DNA from 4 places in the Streptomyces sp. NPDC041068 genome. Region 3 is predicted to be linked to each of the others. Evidence: riboswitches for the same ligand, from Rfam matches in the RefSeq annotation. Region 3 holds a riboswitch; each other region holds the start of a gene.
What was found. Region 3 has a riboswitch for cobalamin ahead of AB0B50_RS24510 (cobalamin biosynthesis protein). Riboswitches for the same ligand answer to the same signal wherever they lie in the genome.
Positions count from the first base shown of each region.

Region 1: it holds a riboswitch for cobalamin, as region 3 does, so the genes downstream of both, AB0B50_RS01665 (CbtB-domain containing protein) here and AB0B50_RS24510 (cobalamin biosynthesis protein) in region 3, are expected to answer to the same signal.
Region 2: it holds a riboswitch for cobalamin, as region 3 does, so the genes downstream of both, AB0B50_RS27515 (hypothetical protein) here and AB0B50_RS24510 (cobalamin biosynthesis protein) in region 3, are expected to answer to the same signal.
Region 4: it holds a riboswitch for cobalamin, as region 3 does, so the genes downstream of both, metE (5-methyltetrahydropteroyltriglutamate--homocysteine S-methyltransferase) here and AB0B50_RS24510 (cobalamin biosynthesis protein) in region 3, are expected to answer to the same signal.

Region 1 covers NZ_JBEZCG010000001.1:439,521-444,599, forward strand. Annotated here, with positions in the region: gene AB0B50_RS01655 (hypothetical protein) at 1-1,180, opposite strand, end outside; gene AB0B50_RS01660 (CbtA family protein) at 1,273-2,031, opposite strand; gene AB0B50_RS01665 (CbtB-domain containing protein) at 2,056-2,277, opposite strand; cobalamin riboswitch at 2,314-2,466, opposite strand; gene AB0B50_RS01670 (histidine phosphatase family protein) at 2,552-3,148, shown strand; gene AB0B50_RS01675 (sporulation protein) at 3,547-4,557, opposite strand.
Region 2 covers NZ_JBEZCG010000012.1:188,067-193,145, reverse strand. Annotated here, with positions in the region: gene AB0B50_RS27520 (CbiQ family ECF transporter T component) at 1-1,192, opposite strand, end outside; gene AB0B50_RS27515 (hypothetical protein) at 1,216-2,280, opposite strand; cobalamin riboswitch at 2,376-2,525, opposite strand; gene AB0B50_RS27510 (ATP-binding cassette domain-containing protein) at 2,571-3,455, opposite strand; gene cbiQ (cobalt ECF transporter T component CbiQ) at 3,452-4,201, opposite strand; gene AB0B50_RS27500 (energy-coupling factor ABC transporter substrate-binding protein) at 4,208-4,582, opposite strand; gene AB0B50_RS27495 (energy-coupling factor ABC transporter permease) at 4,582-5,079, opposite strand, start outside.
Region 3 covers NZ_JBEZCG010000010.1:332,632-337,710, forward strand. Annotated here, with positions in the region: gene AB0B50_RS24505 (cobyric acid synthase) at 1-1,362, opposite strand, end outside; gene AB0B50_RS24510 (cobalamin biosynthesis protein) at 1,359-2,441, opposite strand; cobalamin riboswitch at 2,552-2,684, opposite strand; gene AB0B50_RS24515 (DUF397 domain-containing protein) at 2,952-3,158, shown strand; gene AB0B50_RS24520 (hypothetical protein) at 3,395-3,901, opposite strand; gene AB0B50_RS24525 (helix-turn-helix transcriptional regulator) at 3,942-4,802, opposite strand; gene AB0B50_RS24530 (hypothetical protein) at 5,066-5,079, opposite strand, start outside.
Region 4 covers NZ_JBEZCG010000012.1:211,897-216,975, reverse strand. Annotated here, with positions in the region: gene AB0B50_RS27610 (helix-turn-helix domain-containing protein) at 1-1,050, shown strand, start outside; gene metE (5-methyltetrahydropteroyltriglutamate--homocysteine S-methyltransferase) at 1,102-3,432, opposite strand; cobalamin riboswitch at 3,598-3,820, opposite strand; gene AB0B50_RS27600 (3-hydroxybutyryl-CoA dehydrogenase) at 3,847-4,716, opposite strand; gene aceB (malate synthase A) at 4,713-5,079, opposite strand, start outside.

The DNA.
Region 1 (5,079 bases), on a different contig from region 3:
CGAGGCCGTGGGGCAGCTGCTGGATGTCGAGGTCGCTGTACAGGCCGCCGCTCAGTTCCGGGAGCACATGGCGCAGGTACATGAAGTTGCCCTCGCTCTTCTCGGCGAGGACGTCGACGAACCGGCCCAGCGGGATGCGCTGGTATGCGAGCCACGCCGCCAGTTCGGAGTGGGAGCCGCCCGTGCGCGTCAGGAAGTCGCGGATGTCGACCATGGCGGCGCTCAGGTGCTCGCCCAGGTCGTACCGGCTCCACGCCGTCTCGATGCGCAGCGGCACCTCGGCCCGGCGGCTGCTGACCAGGACGTACACGCCGGCCGGCAGCACGGGCGGCAGGAACAGGACGTTCACCGCGTCCGACTCCTCCTGCCGCTCCGCCTCGTCCAGGGCGTCCACCGCGACGATCAGCGGCACGTCGTCGGGCAGAGCGGCACGGGCTTCGGCGAGCATCCGGCCGACGAGTTCGCCGTAGCGGCCTGTGTCGCCCGCGTCGGCCGGGGCGGCGATGCCGTACTTGGCACGCAGCTGGGCGCCGAGGTTCGTCACGAACTGCCGGGCACCGACGATGCCTTGGCTGCGTACGTTGAAGTGAGCCACGCAGCCGGTGCGGCGCACGTACTCGGCCATGATCGCTGTCTTGCCGTCGCCCGGATCACCCTCGAGGCGGAAGTATCCGCGCCCCGCGGGCCCGCCCACGAAGTCGTCGATCGCGTCGAAGACGTACTCGCGCCCGAGGAAGCCCGCCGTCTTGTCGTCGATCAGCCCGGCCGCACCGCTCGGCAGTGTCACCGGTACGTCCAGGGCGCGGGCCACCTCATCGACCTGCGCGCCGAACCCGTCGTGCCACCGGATGCGGCGGAACGGGCCGACGGGCGCGGCGAGTCGGCCGAGGTCGGTGCCGTCCGGTGCCAGCAGGAACAGCGCGGGGGTGCCGTGCGAGCGCCGCCTCTCCACGGCGCTCGCGATCTGCTCCGCCACGTCCCGTTCGGCCGGGGTGGAGGCGGACGTGGACGTGCCTGTGGTCCCGGAGAGGATCGCGAGGAAGTGCGTGCAGGTGTCGTCCGCCCGCGCCGCCACCGGGACGCCTCGCGCCCGGAGTACCGCCGTCAGCCGGGCGGCGAGCGTTGCGTCCGCGGGCGCGCGTGAGGAGAAGGCCATGAAGACGCGAGGTCGTGCTGTCACATTCCTCCGCTCAGGGGAGCGTCGGCTTCCACCGTTCAGGGGAGCGTCGGCCCTGCCGTTCACGAAGAGAGTATTCCTCCGGCTCCTGACCGTCAGCCCTTGACGACCGTCTCCGTTCCCCCCTCCGAGCTCGCCGTAGCAGGGGCCAGTGCGCGTTCGGCCAGGACTCCGAACACCAGCCCGAAGGCGGTCCACAGGGTGATCTGGACGGCGATCGCCGCCAGCCGGAACTCCCACAGCGCAGCGGCGGGGAAGTGCTCCGGGACCTTGCTGAAGGACGGCAGGAACACGTAGGCGAGCCCAACGGCGAGGACGTAGAACGCGCTCGCGGCGATGGTGGCGTTCCAGTTGCCCAGCAGTGGTGCGAGGCGCTTGCCCAGGACCACCGCGCCGACGGCGAGCAGCACGCCGAGCGCGATCATGAGGAAGTACAGGGCGGTGCGCCGTCCGACCGTGTCGGGGTCGCCGACGGCCGGCGGATTGGCCGGGTACTTCAGGAACGGCACGACGTACACAGTGATCAGACCGGCGGCCGCGAGGAGCAGCGCGCTCGCGCGTGGCCCGAAGCGCCCGATGCGGCCGAGCGCGAAGCAGTACGCGAGGGCGGTGATCCCGCCGAAGGCGACTCCATAGACGAGAACACCGGTTGACAGGCCGGCGGTGGACTGCAGCGTGCGGCTGACGACTTCCGCGCCGTGTTCGTCTTCGTGGGCGTGCGCCTCCTCGAAGGCGATCGCCGCGTCGACGCCTGGCTCACCCAAGAAGTAGGAGACGGCGAGGGCGAGCATGCTCGCGGCGAGTCCCGCGAGCATGCCACGCACCAGCAGGTTGCGGACAGTTGCAGAGTTCATGGGCTGTACGACTCTCCGCTGCCGTCAGTGGCAGGGGAAGCCGAGCAGGTGGCGGGCGTCATGCACCCATTCGTGGACGTCCTGGCCGCTCATCACGGATGTGGCGCCCTGCTCGACGCCGACGAAGTAGAGCAGGACCAGCATCAGGATGCCGAAGAAGACCGCCCAGGGCGCGATGGCGCCGATCGGCAGCTTGGCTGGTACGGCGGTGGGGGTGGTGGTCGGCTGAGCGGCAGACTGCGCCATGGCAGGCCCTCCCGGGGAACTCGCGTCCCGTCTCGGTGGTGCACAGGACGGCGGGGCGGGTCTGACTCACGCGGCCCACCCAGGGGTGAGGACCGGGTTTACAGTGGCGCGACCGTGCCGGAGTTCCACCGGCTTCCGCGAACCCGTCGTCGATATCGACGAGAAGGTACCGCGCAGGGAAGAGGAGGCCAAGGGCGTGAGGGAGCACGGTCATGGGGTGCACGGGGCGTGAAGTCCCGCGGGCAGCAATGATGTTGAGAAGCGGGACGGACGTGTGACGAGTCGAGTCGTGTTGATCTCACCCGCCATCAGCGGGGCGCTGCGGGAGGCGCGCTTCGACGACAGGTGCCCGCTGGATGCTTCTGGTCTGAGGCGTGCGCGGGCCTCGGCCGAGGGTCTGCCGCCGGGGGACCGTGCCTGGGTCTCCCCTTCGGTGCGCTGCCGCGAAACGGCCGAGGCCCTCGGTCTGGACGCCGCGGTCGTACCCGCACTGGTCGGGCTCGATGTGGGGCGCTGGCGCGGCGCGACCCTGGCCGAGGTGAGCGCACGGGAACCGGAGGCGGTGAGCCAGTGGCTGGCGGATCCGGACTCGGCGCCTCATGGTGGCGAGTCGGTACGGGACTTCTGTGATCGGATCTCGGCCTGGCTGGACGGGGCCGCAGAGTCGCCAGGGCGGAGCACGGCCGTGGTGGATCCGGAAGTGGTGCGAGCCGCGGGGGTACGGGTGCTCGGGGCACCCCAGTCGGCGTTCTGGCGGATCGACGTGCCGCCCCTGACTGCGACGGAGCTCAGCGGACGAGCCGGGCGCTGGAACATTCGGTTCGGGCAGTCTCTCGAGCGGGCGCCGGGCCCACCTGACAGTGGTGCGTAGAGGGTACGCAGATGCGGTCGGCGTGAGAGGGCGTACGGCGGAGCCTTGCTCGGCAGGGCCGGGGGGCCGAGGGCGTGGTGTCCCGCGCCGAACACCGGCCGCACTGATCGGACTCAGCGGCCGACCGCCCAACTTCCTTGCTCAATCCCTACCCGGCCACGATGCCCCCCCAGGTCGGAAAGGGGGCTTGACTCTCGGGCCGACAACCACGATCCCCTCTCGCCTGCGGAGAGGGCCAGTTCGGAGAGCGCCGAGAACGAGGCGCGGACCGCCGCCCGCATGCGATGGCGTAGTCGTGCGGGCAGCGGGGGACCGTAAGGGGGAGAACCGTGTCGTCAGGCGCTGACGTAGAGGTCGGATGCCTCAGGTCTGCTCCCTGATGTCCTTGTGTGCGCCGACTACCCCTCGTCCTCCTCGTCGTCGCCCTCGAAGAAGTCGCCCACCTCGTCGACTGCTTCGGCCGCAACCATGCCGCCGACGACGCCGACCGCGAGCCCGGCCGCGCCGGCCGCGACGACGGTGCCCATGCCGGGTCCCGAGCGGTGGTGATCCTCGCGCCCGTGGTGGTGTTCGCCGTGGCCGTTCCCCGAGCCATAGGGGTCACCGTGTCCATACGCGGCGTGCGAGCCGTACGACGAGCGGTGCTCGATGACCTGCCGAATCCAGCCGTCGACCACGCCATTCCAGTCCGCGCGCGCCGCCTCGTCGTGGCCCACCGCGAACCGGGTGACGGTGTCATGGCCGGAGGAGAAGACCCCGCCGCGCTTGTCCGCCTCCAGGACCACCTCCATGCCCCCGGGGCCGGCGAGGAAGGTCAGCTCGATCTCGTTGACGGCGTGGGAGTACCGCGGGGCCGGGGTGAGCTCGATCTCCTGATAGAAGGGAAGTTGCTGGCCGGTACCGCCGATGCGGCCGTACTCCAGGTCGGCGGACCGGAAGCCGAAACCCAGTTGGCCGAGGGCCTCCAGGATCGCCTCCTGTACGGGCAACGGGCGCACGGTGAGCGGGTCCAGGTCACCCTTGTCCTTCGCGCCCGCCACCGACAGTTCGGTACGCACACCGAGCACAATCCCGAGACCCTGCCCGTACAACTCCGAGACGGGGGTCTCCCAGGGCAGCGTCACGCTGAACGGCACGCTGCGCTCCTCGCTCGCGGCGAGGCGGAACCCGCCGCCGACAGTGAACCGGTCGAAGGTGACGACACCCTCGCTCTCACCGCCCTCGTGCTCGGCCTCGACCCGGGCTACCAGCTCCAGGGTGATGTGCTCGATGTCGAAGTCGGCGTTGCCGCCCTTGAGATGGACCTGACCCGACAGACTGCCACCGGGCTGGACCGCACCCGGGTCCAGGACCGTGTCGACCGTGGGGCCACCCACACCGAGCGAGCCGAGCAGCCGTTTGAACACCATCGCGGCGTCCACTCCTTCATGTGATCGTTCGTCAAAAGCCCTTATCTACAGGGCTGTAGAAGTATAGAGGCCGCTTCGAGTCGCAGGCGAGCACCCATGAGGGGTGGCGGGAGGGGTAGGTGTTCAGGTCGTGCGGACCGGGTTTGTGCCGGTTGAGAAGGCCCATGGTGACGTCCGGAACCGCCTTGAGGGGCCTTTCTCTTCCTCTGCTGCTCCATGTAGCCGTACAGCAGTGCCTCGTCGCTGAACACCGCGTCGACGCTGCCCTGCGGCGTCGTGAGGTAGGGGCCTATGAAGTCGAGTTCTTCGCCCAGGCGGTAGGCGATGCCCATGTCGAAGCCGCGATTGCGGTGGCCGGCGAACAGGTTGAGTCCCGGCTGATCGAACGCAGTTGCGATGTGCGCGGTGTCCTGGAGGTGTCCCGGAGGATGGGCCTCTTGTCCTCGCTGTCGTCATCGCCGCAGCCCGCTGCAGCGGCCAGACCGAGCGCGGCCGTCGGCGCGATGCCGGATCGTACTGTCA
Region 2 (5,079 bases), on a different contig from region 3:
AGGTGAGCGGGGAAAGCGAGGGGTACAGGGACGCGGCGTCGGTGCGCGAGACCACGTACAGCAGGACGGCTGCGGCCAACCCGCAGGCGCACACCAGGACTTCGGCCGACTGCCACCGGTCGGGCCGGTACGTGCTGCGCCGCACCCGTCGGCCGCCGAGCACGAATCCGGCACCGGCGAGGGCAAGTCCCGCCAGGAGCAGGGGCGTTCCCAGGTAGGGGGGTGTGCTCGCGCCCATCGCCCCGTACAGGCCCGCGCAGACGCCGAGCAGCCCGCCCACCACGAGGGCGCCGGTGAGCAGCCGGGTGCGCGGGGCGAGGCGGCCGGTGTGGCCGTAGCCGTGCGATGCCATCGCTGCGGCCAGGGCCAGGGAGCGGTTCATCGCGTCCTCCAGGACCGGGACGACGATGCCGCGCAGCGCGCCGACGCCCTTGGCCGCGCCGCCGCGCAGCCGCCGGGCCCTGCGCACCCGCTGCACGCTCTCGACGAGCTGGGGCGCGACGGTCAGGGTGACGACGACGGACGTGCCGACCTCGTACAGGGCTCCCGGCAATGCCTTGAGCATCCGCTTGGGGTTGGCGAGCGCGTTCGCCGCCCCGATGCAGATGACCATGGTGGCCAGGCGCAGCCCGTCGTACAGACCGCCGAGCAGCTGTTCGGCGGCGACGGGGCCCAACAGGCGGATGCCCGCGGCCGCTTCGGGCAGGGTGACCTGCGGCAGCGTGAACAGGACGGTGCCGCCCTGGCCGCCGCCGAAGACGATCCGGAACACCACGCGCATGGTCACGATGAACGCACCGAGGACCAGATACATCCGGAACGCCAGGGCCCAGGGCGCGTCCCCGCGCCTGCGCACCACGACGAAGGCCACGACGGCGAGGATCATCACAAGGAGCACGGGATTGGCGGTACGACTCGCCGCGGCGGCCATACCGAGCGCCCACAACCACCAGGCACCCGGATGCACGGCACGCGGCAGCGAGCGCCACCTGATCGGGTTCTCACGGCGGCGCCCGGGGCCCGGGGTCTCGCGGCGCCGTTCGAGGGCTGCGGTCACACGGCGCCGCCCGGGGGCGGAGGCATCGCGGCGCCGTCCGGGAGCGGAATTCTCGCGCCCCCGTTCCAGCACTGCGGCCACGCGGCGCCGCCCGAGAGCGACCATCACGCGGCGCCAGCCAAGATCGGCAGTCACGCGGCGCCACCCGAGGTCGGCGGTCACGTGGTGGTGTCCGCGCGGGCCGTGCGCTTGCGGCGCCATGCCGTGAAACCGGCGCCGGAGGCGAGCAGTACGGCGGCTGCGATGCCGAGCAGGGTGCCGGTCGGGGCGCCCGAGGAACCGGCGGCCTCGACGGTGCGCTTGTCGTCGCCGCCCGTCCAGTCGGCGGCCTCGCTCGGGGTGATCACCGGGTTCGGCGAACCGGACGCGGACGGGGTGGCATCGGCGGACTTCTCCTTGCCGTCCTTGCCCTTCTCCTTGCCGTCCTCGTCCTCGTCCTTCCCCTTGTCCTTCTTCTTGCCCTTCTCCTCGTGCTCGTCGGGCAGGTCGCCGTCCTGGGGCTTGGCGTCCTGTCCGAGGCCCGCGACCGTGCCGGGCAGCGTGTCGCCCGCTCCGGTTCCGCCGTTCTGTGAACCGCCCGCTCCCCCACCGGAATTGCTGCCTCCGCCGATGGAGCCGGAGCCTCCGGGTCCACCGGAGCCTCCCGAACCGGAACCCGAACCGGAACCGGAACCGGACCCGCCGCCCGAACCGGAACCGCCACCCGCGGGCCGCTGAGGCGCCACCCGGGGCGAAGGCGCCTCGTCCGCCTCGCGGTTGTAGGAGAACGACCAGCCCTCGAAACTGCCGGTCGGCGGGGTGCGGTAGGTCGCGCCCTGCTGGCTGTAGGTCCAGGCACCGCCGTTGGGGGCGTGCCAGTAGGACCAGTACGCCTTGGTCGGCGGGGTGTCGATGCACGGCTCGCGATCGGTACCCGGCTTGCCCTCCAGACGGCAGATGAAGGACTCGCCCCACCTGTTGGTGCCGGTCACGTCGAAACCGGCCGCCTTGAGCGCGGCGAGCCCGCTGGCCTGGCTGCCCACCGCACAGCGCACGATGGTCCTGCCGCCCAGCTCGCGGAAGTCCACCACCACGGTCACGCCGTTCCCGTTCGGACAGAATCCGGCCCTGCCGCGTCCTGCGTCCAGGGCGTGCGCCGTGTCCGGTGCCGCGCCCAGGCCGAGGGCGACGGCGGACAGGAGCAGGCCGAGGGCGGCGGCGAACATGCGTATCGCGCGGGCCATTTCGGGTCCTTCGGGGCCGGGGCCCGCGCAAGGACCCAGGACACCCGTGACGAACCGGGGGCTCAGGGCTCCACGCTGCAGACCATGACAGAGAGAAGCAGTGCACATGGCGCGCCGGGCGATCCGACTCACGGCGTCGAGCGCCGCTCACGGTTGCAGGTCAGTGCCGGATTCCCACCGGCTTTCCCCAGTCGCGCATGCATTCAGTTGTCACTTCGTCAACAGACGAAGCCTTGCGAAGAGTACGCCCGGCGGGCCGGACCGGCCACCCCTTCAGGCTGTAACCATGATCACTGGACGCCGCGCGCCGCGAGGACCGCCAACTCCTCCGGCGTACGCGGCCCTTCGCCGACGCCGGGGACGAGGCCGTGCGCCCGCAGCAGCTCCGCGACGGCGATCCCCCACGGCAGGCGCAGTCCCGCCTGCGTCAGCAGATCTCGGTGGGCCAGCATCTCGGCCACCGGTCCGGTCCGCACCCCGGAGGGCGTGAGCAGCGCGGCGTCGTCGGCCCAGCGCAGGGCCAGGTCCACGTCGTGGGTCGCCATGACCACGGTGGTCCCCGCGTCCCGCAGGCGCTGCAGCGTGGTCAAGAGGCGCTCCTGGCCGTCGGGGTCCAGGCCCGCGGTCGGCTCGTCGAGGATCAGCACGCGCGGACGCATCGCCACCGCGCCCGCGATCGCGGTCCGCTTGCGCTGGCCGTAGGAGAGCAGGTGGGTGGGGCGGTCGGTCAGGGCGGTGATGTCGAGCGCGGCGAGCGCCTCGGCGACCCGCGCCCGGACCTCGGCGTCGGGCAGGCCCAGGTTCAAAGGGCCGAAGGACACGTCCTGTTCGACCGAAGCGGCGAACAGCTGGTCGTCCGGGTCCTGGACGACCAGCTGCACCGTGGTGCGCAGCCGCGTCAGACCCTTGCGGTCGTATGTCACGCGGGCGCCCTCGACCGTCAACTCGCCCTCGTCCGGCCGCAGTCCGCCGCTGAGCAGCCGCATCAGCGTGGTCTTGCCGCTGCCGTTGCGTCCGAGCAGCGCGAGGGCGCGGCCCTCCACGACGTCGAAGTCCAGGCCGCTCAGAACGGTGGGGCCTTCCTCGTACGCGTACGAAGCCGCACGCAGGGAGACCAGGGAGTCGCTCGGCCCACTGGGAGCGCCCGGCTCGCGAAGAGCACGCGGCTCGCTCATGGAAGGAACCTTTCGAGTACGAGGGTGAGGGCCGCGAGGCCCACGAGCAGGCCCGCGCTCGCGGCCACGAAGGCCCGGGAGATCCGGGCCTCGGGCACGAGGACCCGCAGGGTGCCGTCGTAGCCGCGTCCGGCGAGCCCGGCCTGCAGCCGGCTCGCCCGGCCGAAGGCCCGTACGAACGCGGTGGCGCCGAGGCCCGCGAGCGAGCGCCAGGTGGCGGCCCGTGTGGTGTGGCCGAGCCGGGCCGCCTGCGCCTGCCGGATGCGGCTCATGGAGTCCAGGAGCAGGAAGCTCATCCGGTACGTCACCAGCGCCACGTCCACGACCGGTGCGGGCACGCCCGCCTTCACCAGGCGGGGCAGCAGGTCCGACATCGGCGTGGTGAAGGCGAAGAGGAGCACGCCGAGCGAGGCCGCGGAGGTCCGCAGGAGCAGACCGCCCGCGCGTGCAGGGCCGTCGCCGGCGAGCGCCACGAACCCCTCGGGACCGCCGAGTTGGACGAGGAGGGTCAGGGCGCCGGTGACGCAGAAGCCGAGCGGCACGCGGTAGGCGCGCCACAGCTTGCGGGGCGGCACGCCCGCGGGCCCCAGCAGTACGGCGAGGGCGGCGATCACCACCAGGGCGGCTCCCGGCCAGGGCGGCAGGGAGATCGCGAGGACTGTGAGTCCGAGCCCGAGGACGGCCTTGTCGACGGGGTGACGACGGCGCCAGTGACTGCTGTGCGCCGCCGCGTCGATGGGCAGCACGCCGGGTCAGACCTGTTCCCTGTCGGCGCGGGTGTCCTCCGCGCCGCTCGACGAGTCCTCCGGGGCCTCCTCCGCCCGCGCGCGCTCCGCGCCCTGACGACGCCCTCGACGCAGCCCGAAGTAGTACGCGAGGACACCGGCGCCGATGGCCGCCTGCAGGGCGAACAACGCTGATTCGACTTCTCCGGACGGTGGTTCGTACAGCGGCGAGAACCACGGTTCGTAGTCCGGCTCGATCTCGGTGATCGCCGTCTCGGCCTGCGCGTCGGCACCGGTGAACGGCTCCTTCTTGTGGTCGCCGAGGCCGAACACCAGCGGAAACGCCGCGAGCGCGGCGACGACGACGAGCAGCAGGATGTTGATCTTCGTGTTCCGGTTCATCAGGCGCTGGCCTCCGTCTGCGTCGTCTGCTTCTCCGTGGCCGCTCGCTTGCCCTGCAGCAGCACGCCGAGCCGTGTCAGCTCGCCCTTGCTGGACTGCACGAGCAGCCGCATCACCAGGACGGTGAGCAGTCCCTCGCTGACGGCGAGGGGGATCTGCGTGACGGCGAAGATGCCTCCGAACTTGCCCAGAGCGCCGATGAATCCGCTGCTGGGGTCGGGGAAGGCCAGGGCCAGCTGGACGCTGGTGACGCAGTACGTCGACAGGTCGGCGACGAACGCGCCGAAGAACACAGCGACCATGAGCGGCACGTCGTACCGCTTGAGGAGCCGGTAGACGGCGTATCCGGCCCAGGGCCCCATGATCGCCATGGAGAACACATTGGCGCCCAGTGTGGTGAGCCCTCCGTGGGCGAGCAGCAGGGCCTGGAAGAGCAGGGTGATGGTGCCGAGCACCGTCATGATCGGCGGTCGGAACAGGATGGCCCCGAGCCCGGT
Region 3 (5,079 bases):
GTCGGGCGCGGGCACGAAGCGCCGCCCGGCCGCGCGCGCCACCTCGGTCAGGAACCGGCGCCGGAACGCGTCGCTCTCCAGCGACCCGTGCCAGTGCGTGCCCCACACCTCGCCGACCCGGCACCCGTCCAAGAAGGCTTCCCCACCGGCGACTTCGGCCACGCCATGGTGGATCTCGTATCCCTCGACGCGCTCCCCGAGTGCTTCACCCACCGGCCGCGCGAGGGTCTTCTCGCGCGCGAACCGCACCCGCACCGGCAGCAGTCCGAGCCCGTCCACGGACCCCGCCCGCGACTCGACCTCGTCCTCGATGTGCTCGCCGAGGACCTGGAATCCGCCGCAGATCCCGAGCACGGGCCGCCCCTCGGCGGCCCTGCGCGCCAGCGCGTCCGCGAGCCCGCGCTCGCGCAGCCACCGCAGGGCGCGGACGGTTCCCCGAGTCCCGGGTACGACCACGAGGTCGGCGTCGACGAGCTCCTCGGCCCGGTCCACGAACCGCACGACGACACCCGGCTCGGCGGCCAGCGCGTCCACGTCCGTGAAGTTGGACATCAGCGGTACGGCGCACACGGCGACCCGCAGCACGTCCTCGCCGACGGGCGGCGCGACGACGGACTCCCGTACGGCGCCCCGCAGGGACACCCGCAGCCCGTCCTCCTCGTCGATCCCGAGCCCGTGCTGGAACGGCAGCACACCGAACGTGCGCCGCCCGGTGAGCCCGTGCAGCATGTCAAGGCCGGGTTCGAGCAGCGACACGTCGCCGCGGAACTTGTTCACCAAGTACCCGGCGACCAGCTCCTGGTCCTCGGCACTGAGCAGCGCGGTCGTCCCGAAGAACGAGGCGAAGACCCCGCCCCGGTCGATGTCCCCGACCACGAGCACGGGAAAGCGGGCGGCGCGCGCGATGCCCATGTTCACGATGTCGGTACGCCGCAGATTGATCTCGGCGGGACTGCCCGCTCCCTCACAGATCACGGCGTCATAGCTGCCCCGAAGCTCCTCCAGGCATCCCACGACGGTGTCGAGCAGCGCCGCCTGACGCCCCCCGTGATAGCCGCGCGCGCTCATCTCGCCCACGGGCTTCCCCATGAGCACGACCTGACTCGACCGGTCGCTGCCGGGCTTGAGCAGTACGGGGTTCATCAGCGCGCTCGGCTCGACACGGGCGGCCTGCGCCTGCATGGCCTGCGCCCGCCCGATCTCGGCACCTTCGCGCGTGACGAAGGAATTGAGGGACATGTTCTGCGCCTTGAAGGGCGCGACGGACACACCCTTGCGCACCAACCACCGGCAGATCCCGGCGGTGACGACACTCTTCCCGGCATCGGAGGTGGTCCCAGCAACAAGCAGCCCACCACTCATGAATATCTCCCAGACTGACGCGACTGTCCTGGTCCTGGCTGTGCTGGTCCTGGCTGTCCGGACCACTCTGGCCGCTCTGGCCGTCCTGGCCGCCCCGGCTGTGCCCACCCGTTCCGCAGGGCGGAACGGGTGGGCACAGCCCCAACCGCCGGGCGCCGTGTCAGCCGAGCAGCAACCGCGACTCCGAGAGCCAGCCAGCTCACCCGCCGAGAAAGCTTCACAGCCCGCTCGATGTCCTCGACCCGCACATCGCGCCCGTCCCCATTCAGAACAGGCCGATGCTCAACCCGACCCCCATAAGAAAGCGTCCCCCCGAGCCGAACCCCCAGCGCCCCCGCGAAAGACGCCTCGACGGGCCCGGCATTGGGACTCGGATGCTTCGCCGCATCCGCCCGCCAGGACCGCAGGGCCCCCCGCGGCGAGTCCCCGGCGGCAGCCGCCAGCACCGCGGTGAGCCGCGCCCCCGGCCACCCGAGAACATCGTCCAGCCGGGCGGCAGCCCACCCGTACCGCCGATACCGCGCCGACTTGTGCCCCACCATGGCGTCCAACGTGTTCACGGCCCGGAACCCGACAAGCCCGGGAACCCCGCCCACCGCACCCCACACCAACGCCCCGACCACCGCGTCGGACGTGTTCTCGGCGACGGACTCGACCACGGCCCGCGCGATCCCGTCCGCGTCCAGGGCCTGCGGATCCCGCCCGCACAGATGCGGCAGCCGCTCCCGGGCGACCTCGATGTCCCCGGCCTCAAGGGCCCCGCCGATGGCCCGCGCCTCACGCCCGAGGGAGGTCCCGCCGACCACGGACCAGGTCGCGGCGGCGGTCAGCGCGACGGATCCGGCGCGTGAACGGCGTACGAGAGAAGAAGCGAGGGCGGCGGCACCCGCCGCGCCTCCGGCGCACACCACGGCGTGCAGCGCGCCCCACCCGCGGTGGTCACGCCACAGCACCCGCTCGACGGCACCCGCGGCACGCCCGAACGCGGCGACCGGATGCCCCCGGCGGGGATCGCCGAGCAGCAGGTCGCCGATGAGGCCGGCGGCGGCGCCGTACGCGAAGTCGCGATCGGCACTCACGGGCTCAGCCCGCAGCCGTACTGAGGAGAGAACTCGTACTCAGGAAGGGAACCGGCACCGGGCGGCCGAGCATGGCGATATGTCCTCACTCAGGGTGTCCGCGCCCTGGTTCGACGTGATGCGGCGGCGAGAGTTCCTGGCTTGCGGGGAGCGTCTCCCCGATGACAGTGGCGGGACCGCGCCGGATTCGCACCGGCTTCCTCTTCTGCCGCCGTAGTTGGCCCCGGCAGTCCACCACGCCCCGCGAACGCCCGTCAACTCGCCGTTGACCTGCGGCGGGAGAGTGTGTTGGGACCCACACGGGACCGGATTGCCTCTGGCCGATCGGATCCGCCCGCCCTAGTCTGAAAACGAGAATCGGAGAGCGGCAGAAGCACGGCAGCTGCCTGGTTTCGGACATGTGAGGCCGTTCGTCCCGGCGCCCTGTGCTGCGGTGTGTGACGGCGCTAGGGTCGTCGGTCACGGTGGGACGCCCCAGTGGACGCCGCCTCTCGATCTGAGGAGGTATGCGTGGTCGACGGGGGCCCATCCGCGCAGCAGTGGCGCACGAGCAGTCGCTCGGAGAATGGGAACGAGTGCGTGGCCGTGCGTTTCGCCGGGGAGGGGGTGATGGTTCGTGACTCCAAGGATCCGGATGCGGCAAGGCTTGCCTTCTCCCGCGGCGCGTGGCGCGGCCTGCTCACCGCTCTCAAGTCCGGGAGTTTCCACGGCGCATAGCGTCCGGGCCTGAACGGGGGAGAGGTCGATGAGCGTCGGTGAAGGGAGGGGAACGCCGCATCTCGACGGCGCCTCTCCTTGGGGGTACTCCCTGCTGTGCGGCTTGTTGGCGAATGTCGTGGGGGCGGCGGCCTCGCTGCTGGTGGACGGATCCCGCGGCAAACTCGTCGTATGGCTGGTGACGGCGGCTGTGGTCGCCCTGGCCATCGGACTGTGGTCGGCGGGGTACGGCCCGGTCAGGGCGTACCGCGCGGAGTCCGTTCGTCTGGTGAGCCAGGGGCGTCGCCGGGAGCGGGACCACGGTTGAGCCGGGTGGCGGCACGGCCACGGAGGAACGCTCCGAGTCGCCGCCCTGCCCAGGTGAGCAGGGCGGCGCCGACGATGCTGAGGGGCATCCACACGCCCTTGGGAAGACTGACCCGCACGCCACGTGCGGCGTGGACGAGCAGGGCGAGGGCGAGGATCACGAGGACCACGGCGCAGCCACCCCAGAGCATCGCGACCTTGAACCGGGCTATCGCGTTGTCTGAGTGCGCCTTTTCCATGCCCATCTCAAGCTCCTGCTCGGCAGCCAACAGCTTGAGGTAGCGATCGGTGGTCTCCTCCTCCTTGATCACCAGGCCCCGCAGGTCGTTGTCCGACAGCGCAGGCGGACGATCGTCCTCCGCCACCTCCGCCCCCTGGAAGACCGTGCGGAACCAGTCCCGTACGGCACTCCAACCGCTCGGTCCGGTGGGCGGCATCGTCCCTCCCTGCGTGCCTGGCAGCTCCCTGCTCCCAGGCCTAACTGGTGGCGAAGTCCTCGGCGGCGACCCGGTCGATGAAGCGGATCGCGTCGTCATCGCTGAGCGCGAGGTCGTTGATGGTGCCGAAGCACTCCTGGTACCGGGCCAGGAGCGCGTGATCGTCGCGAATGGCGAGCGAGCCCGCCGCGTGCTCCACCCACAGCAGGTCGTCGTCGTCCTTGAAGCCGAGGAGGACGAAGCTGCCCAGGGTGCTGTAGTGCGCGCCTGCGGAGAAAGGGAGGATCTGGACGGTCACTCGGGGGAGCTCCATCATCTCCTTGAGGTGCTGGAGCTGATGGCGCATCACCGCGGGTGTGCCGATGCGACGTCGCAGGGCCGCCTCGTCCACGATCAGGAACGTCTCGGGGGTGTCGTCGCCTTCGAAGAGGCGCTCCTGGCGGGCCGTCCGCAGTTCGACCACGCGCCGGGCGCGCTCCTCGGGGACGCGGGGCGCGAGCAGCGCCTCGGCGTAGTCCTCCGTCTGCAGATAGCCGGGCATCACGATCGGGTGGTAGGTGCGGATGGAGTTGGCGGCGCTCTCATACCCCAGGTACTGCGTGAAGGTCGGGTTGAGGACGTCGGAGAAGTCCGTCCACCAGCTCTGCCCCTTCGATCCTCGGGCCGCCTCCTCCAGTTCGGCGACGAGTTCGGGGGAGTCCACGCGGTAGTGCTGCAGCAGTGCGCGCAGATCGGTCACGGAGACACTGACGGTGCCCGCCTCGATACGAATGATCTTGGAAAGGGACCACTCCAAGGCGTCGGATGCCTCGCGCTGGGTCAGTCCGGCCTTCTCGCGGGCCTTGCGCAACTCGATTCGGAGCCTGCGTCGATTGAGACTCGGGTCAACAGCCCTGGGCATCCTGCTCCTTCTTCCGTCGAACGGGGTCCTGTAGTAAGCCTGGCGATACGCCATATGCTTACGGACCCTATCAGGAAGCCGTCAGCAGTATGCTATGCGCTCTCCGCCCAGAGCCAAGAGCTCACACCAATCTGACATGTGTCGTTTCTCTGGAGTCACGGGAGCGCCGGGAGACGCAGAACGCGCGCGGGGCCGGGAAGCGATGTGCTTCCCGGCCCCGCGCGCGTTGCGCGTTTTTGCTGTGAGCCCGTGCCGGGCCCTCGTCAGGCGACGATCA
Region 4 (5,079 bases), on a different contig from region 3:
TCCGAGCACGTGCGGTTCGCCGCGTCGCCGCTGGCCGAGCTGACCGCGATGCTGCACGCGCTGGCCGAACCCGGGCACCATCCGCAGCTCGCCGACTGGGCCGCCGACGTGTGGGCCGGGCTGCCGCCCGAGCTGGTCGAGCGGCTGCGCGAGGCGGAGTTCCTCTGGCGTTCCTCGCAGGCCGACTTCCTGCTGCCCGCACGGCCCCGGCCGACCCTCGCCGAGGAGTTGGACGACGTCGACCGGATCGACGACGAGAGGTATGTGACCGCCGCGCTCATCACCACGTGCGGCAGCAGCCGGGTCCCCTTCGCGGCGTCGCCGCTCACCGACGCGGCCGCGCGCGAGCGGGCCCTTGATCTGGCCCAGGCACGCGGGGCGCGGCAGGAGGCCTTCGCGGAACGGCTGCTCGCGGATCCGGCAGCGGTGCGGGCGCGGGTGCGCGGGACCCTCGAACTGTGCGCCGACGCCTTCTTCGACGCGGCCTGGGCGGGTGTCGCCGTGCGGCTCGCCACGGACCTGCGCGTCAAGAACGACCTGCACAAGCGGCAGGGCCTCGGTGCGGCACTCGCGTCGGTCTCCGGCGCGGTCGCCCTGGCGCCGGACGGGGACTGCATCGTCGTGGACAAGCTGCAGGACAAGGCGACCACCGCCGACGGCACCGGCGTCACCTTCATCCCCAGCGTCTTCGGCGGCCCGCACCTGGTGGTGGTGCACGCGCCGGGGTGGCCGCCGGTGGTGCAGTACCCCGTGGCCGAACCGGGCCCGTCGGAGCCGGTGTCGCTGGAGACGGTCACGCTACGGCTCGACGCGCTCTCCCACCCCGTACGCCTGCGACTCCTGCGCACCCTGGCGCGCGGCCCGCACACCACCGGTGAGCTGGCCGCCGCCTGGGAACTCTCGCTGCCGGAGGTCTCCCGGCATCTCGCGGTCATGCGCCGTGCGGGCCTGCTCACGGCCCGGCGGGACGGCCGCTATGTCCGGCACACCCTCAACGTGCCCGATCTGACCGCGTTGGGGGCCGACCTGCTGGCGGCCGTACTGCGCTGAGCGGTACGGCCGCCGACGCCCTCACTGGGGCAAAGGGTTCAGCGTCCGGTCCTACTTCGTCTGCTTCCCGACCCGCAGTTCCTCACGGACCGTGCGGGCGGCCGTGACCAGGCTGTCGAGCGATGCGCTGGTCTCGGGCCAGCCGCGGGTCTTCAGGCCGCAGTCGGGGTTCACCCACAGCCGCTCGGCGGGAATGGCCTCCAGGCCCGCGCGCAGCAGCTCGGCCGCTTCCTGCGCGCTGGGAACGCGCGGGGAGTGGATGTCGTAGACGCCGGGTCCCGCCTCGCGCGGGTAGCCGTGGGCGGCCAGTTCACGGGCGACCTGCATGTGCGAGCGGGCCGCCTCCAGGCTGATCACGTCGGCGTCGAGGTCGTCGATGGCCTGGACGATGTCCCCGAACTCCGCGTAACACATGTGGGTGTGGATCTGCGTGTCCGGGCGCACGCCGCTGGTGCTGAGCCGGAAGGCGTCCGTGGCCCACTCCAGGTAGGCCGGGCGGTCGGCAGCCCGCAGGGGCAGCGTCTCGCGCAGGGCGGGCTCGTCGACCTGGATCACCGAACTCCCGGAGGTCTCCAGGTCGTTCACCTCGTCGCGCAGGGCGAGGGCGACCTGACGCGCGGTGTCGCCGAGCGGCTGGTCGTCGCGGACGAAGGACCAGGCGAGCATGGTGACGGGACCGGTGAGCATGCCCTTGACCGGGCGTCCCGTCAGGGACTGGGCATACGTCGTCCAGCGCACCGTCATGGGCTCCGGGCGGGAGATGTCGCCCGCGAGGATCGGCGGGCGGACGTAGCGCGTGCCGTAGGACTGGACCCAGCCGTGCTGCGTGGCGAGGTAGCCGGTGAGCTGCTCGGCGAAGTACTGGACCATGTCGTTGCGTTCGGCCTCGCCGTGCACGAGGACGTCGAGACCGGCCTTCTCCTGGAAGGAGATGACTTCCTGGATCTCGGCCCTGATGCGTTCCTCGTAGCCGGCCGTGTCGATCCGGCCCGCGCGCAGGTCGGCGCGGGCGGTGCGCAGTTCGCCGGTCTGCGGGAAGGACCCGATGGTCGTGGTCGGCAGCAGGGGCAGGCCGAGGTGGGCCCGCTGGGCCGCGGCCCGTTCGGCGTACGGCTGGGAGCGGCGGGAGTCGGCCTCGGTGACGCCTGCGGCGCGGTCGCGCACGGCGGGGTCGCGGGTGATCGGCGAGCCCGCGCGCGAGGCCAGGTCGGCGCGGTTGGCGGCCAGTTCGGCGGCGATCGTGTCGGTGCCCTGGGCGAGGCCCTTGGCGAGCGCGACGATCTCGGTGGTCTTCTGGCGGGCGAAGGCGAGCCAGCGCAGGATCTGCGGCTCGATGTCCCGCTCGGCCGTGGCGTCGATGGGCACGTGCAGCAGGGAGCAGGACGCCGACACGTCGACCCGGTCGGCGAGACCGAGCAGGGTACCGAGGGTGGCCAGGGACTTCTCCAGGTCGTTGACCCAGATGTTGCGGCCGTTGACCACACCGGCGACCAGCCGCTTGTCGGGCAGTCCGCCGACTTCGGCCAGGGCGTCCAGGTTGGCGGCGCCGGCCTCGGTGAAGTCCAGGGCGAGGCCTTCGACCGGGGCCTTGGCGAGCACGGGCAGCGCCTCGCCGAGCCGCCCGAAGTACGTCGCCACCAGCAGCTTCGACCGGTCGGTGAGCGCGCCCAGGTCGCGGTAGGCGCGCGCGGCGGCGTTCAGCTCGGCCGGGGTGCGGTCCTGGACGAGGGCGGGCTCGTCCAGCTGAACCCACTCCGCGCCCGCCGCGCGCAGGTCGGCGAGGACCTCCGCGTACACCGGCAGGAGCCGGTCCAGGAGGGTGAGCGGGTCGAAGTCCGCGGCGACACCCGGGGCGGGCTTGGCGAGCAGGAGGTAGGTGACCGGGCCGACCAGGACGGGCCGGGCGGTCAGGCCGAGGGCGAGGGCCTCCTTGAACTCGGAGACCTGCTTGGTGGAGTCGGCCGTGAACACGGTGTCCGGGCCCAACTCGGGGACGAGGTAGTGGTAGTTGGTGTCGAACCACTTGGTCATTTCCAGCGGCGCCACGTCCTGGGTGCCGCGGGCCATGGCGAAGTAGCCGTCCAGGGGGGACGCGTCCACGGCGGCACGGTGGCGCGCGGGGATCGCGCCGACCATGACAGTGGTGTCCAGGACGTGGTCGTAGTAGGAGAAGTCGCCGGTGGGCACTTCGTGGATGCCGGCCTCGGCCAGCTGCCGCCAGTTCCTGCCGCGGAGTTCGGCGGCGGTGGACCGGAGGGCGTCGGCGGTGACGCGGCCCTTCCAGTAGCCCTCGACGGCCTTCTTCAGTTCGCGGTTCTGGCCCTGGCGGGGGTAGCCGTACACGGTGGCCCGTGCTGCCGCGGCTGCGGTCTTGCCGGTCACGGAGATCTCCTTCGCGAGATGAATCCCTGAGATCCCGGCGACGGGACGCGAGCGCGAAGGGGTGACGAATCGGGCGGGTACGGCCTCGCGCGGCAAGGCGCGGTCGTCCGCCTGATATGTACGCCGACCCGCCCACGAGGTCACCGGGATGTCCGCGCACGGGTGGTCCGCGCACGGGCAGTTGGCAGGTCTTCGGACTCGCGGGCACGTCTCGTCGTACGAGACACCTAGTGGCCGTCGCTTCCCAGGCCCTGTCTGTCGGACCCAGTGCGTATGACGGCGGTCGTTCCCGCTCACCGCTGCGGGGCAGTCCCGGATTCCCACCGGGTTCCCTCTTGCGACGCGTCCCGCCTGGCTGACGGGGCGAACCAGCTGCGTGGATCAGCCTATCGGACATCGCCGCACGTGACGACGTCAGTCTTCGCCGTACACGTGGAAGCCGCGCCTTGTCTTCCGGCCCAACAACCCAGCCTCCACCATCCGTTGCAGCAGCGGCGGCGGGGCGTACAAGGGCTCGCGGAACTCCTCGTACAGCGATTCGGCGATCGAGGCGACGGTGTCCAGGCCGATCAGGTCCGCGAGCCTCAGCGGGCCCAGCGGATGGGCGCAGCCCAGTTCCATGCCGGTGTCGATGTCCTGGGCGGTGGCGAAGCCGGACTCCGCCATGCGGATCGCCGACAGGAGGTACGGGATCAGCAGGGCGTTGACGACGAAGCCCGACCGGTCACGGGAGCGGATGACGCTCTTGCCCAGCGTCGAGGCCGCGAACTCCTCGGCGCGGCGCGCGGTTTCGGGGGCGGTGTGCAGGGAGGTGACGAGCTCCACCAGGGGCAGCACCGGCACCGGGTTGAAGAAATGCAGGCCCACGACCCGGTCCGCGCGGGTGGTCGCCATGCCGAGCCGCATCACGGGGAGCGAGGAGGTGTTGGTCGCGAGGATCGCGTCCGGGTCCTCGACGATCTTGTCGAGGGCGGCGAAGACCTCGGTCTTGGCGTCCTGGTTCTCCACGACGGCCTCGACGACCAGCTGGCGGTCGGCCAGGTCCTCCAGGCTGCCGGTGAACATCATGCGGGCGAACGCGTCCCGTGCCGCGTCCTCGGCAAGCTTGCCGCGCCGCACGGCGCGTGCCAGCGACGCCTCGACGCGCCCGCGTGCGGCGAGGGCCGCCACGGCGTCCGCCTCGCACACCACGGTGTCCAGGCCCGCTCGCGCGCACACCTCGGCTATGCCTGCGCCCATCTGTCCGCCGCCGACCACGCCGACGCGTCGAATGGCCTCGCTCATGCCTGTGCCTCCGCTTGCCGCACGAGATGCCGGGAGTAGGCATCGGGGGTGAAGAACAGCGGCAACTCGCCGCTGAGGGTGGTGCGTTCGAAGAGCGCTCGGATGTCGTCGAGGGGCGCCCAGGGGTACGCGGCACCCAGGGCGGCGAGCTCGTCGTCGAGCAGGCGTCGCACCGTTTCGCGCTCGATGACGCGGTGCCGCAGCCACTGCCAGATCTGCACGCGGGCGATCTCCGCGGTCGCCGCGTCCTCCATCAGTCCGTCCAGGGCGACGGCGCCCTGCCCGCGCAGCCAGGCGGCGAAGTAGCCGAGCGCGACGGCGATGCTGGTGCGCACGCCCTCCGGCGTCGGCGGCCCGCTGATG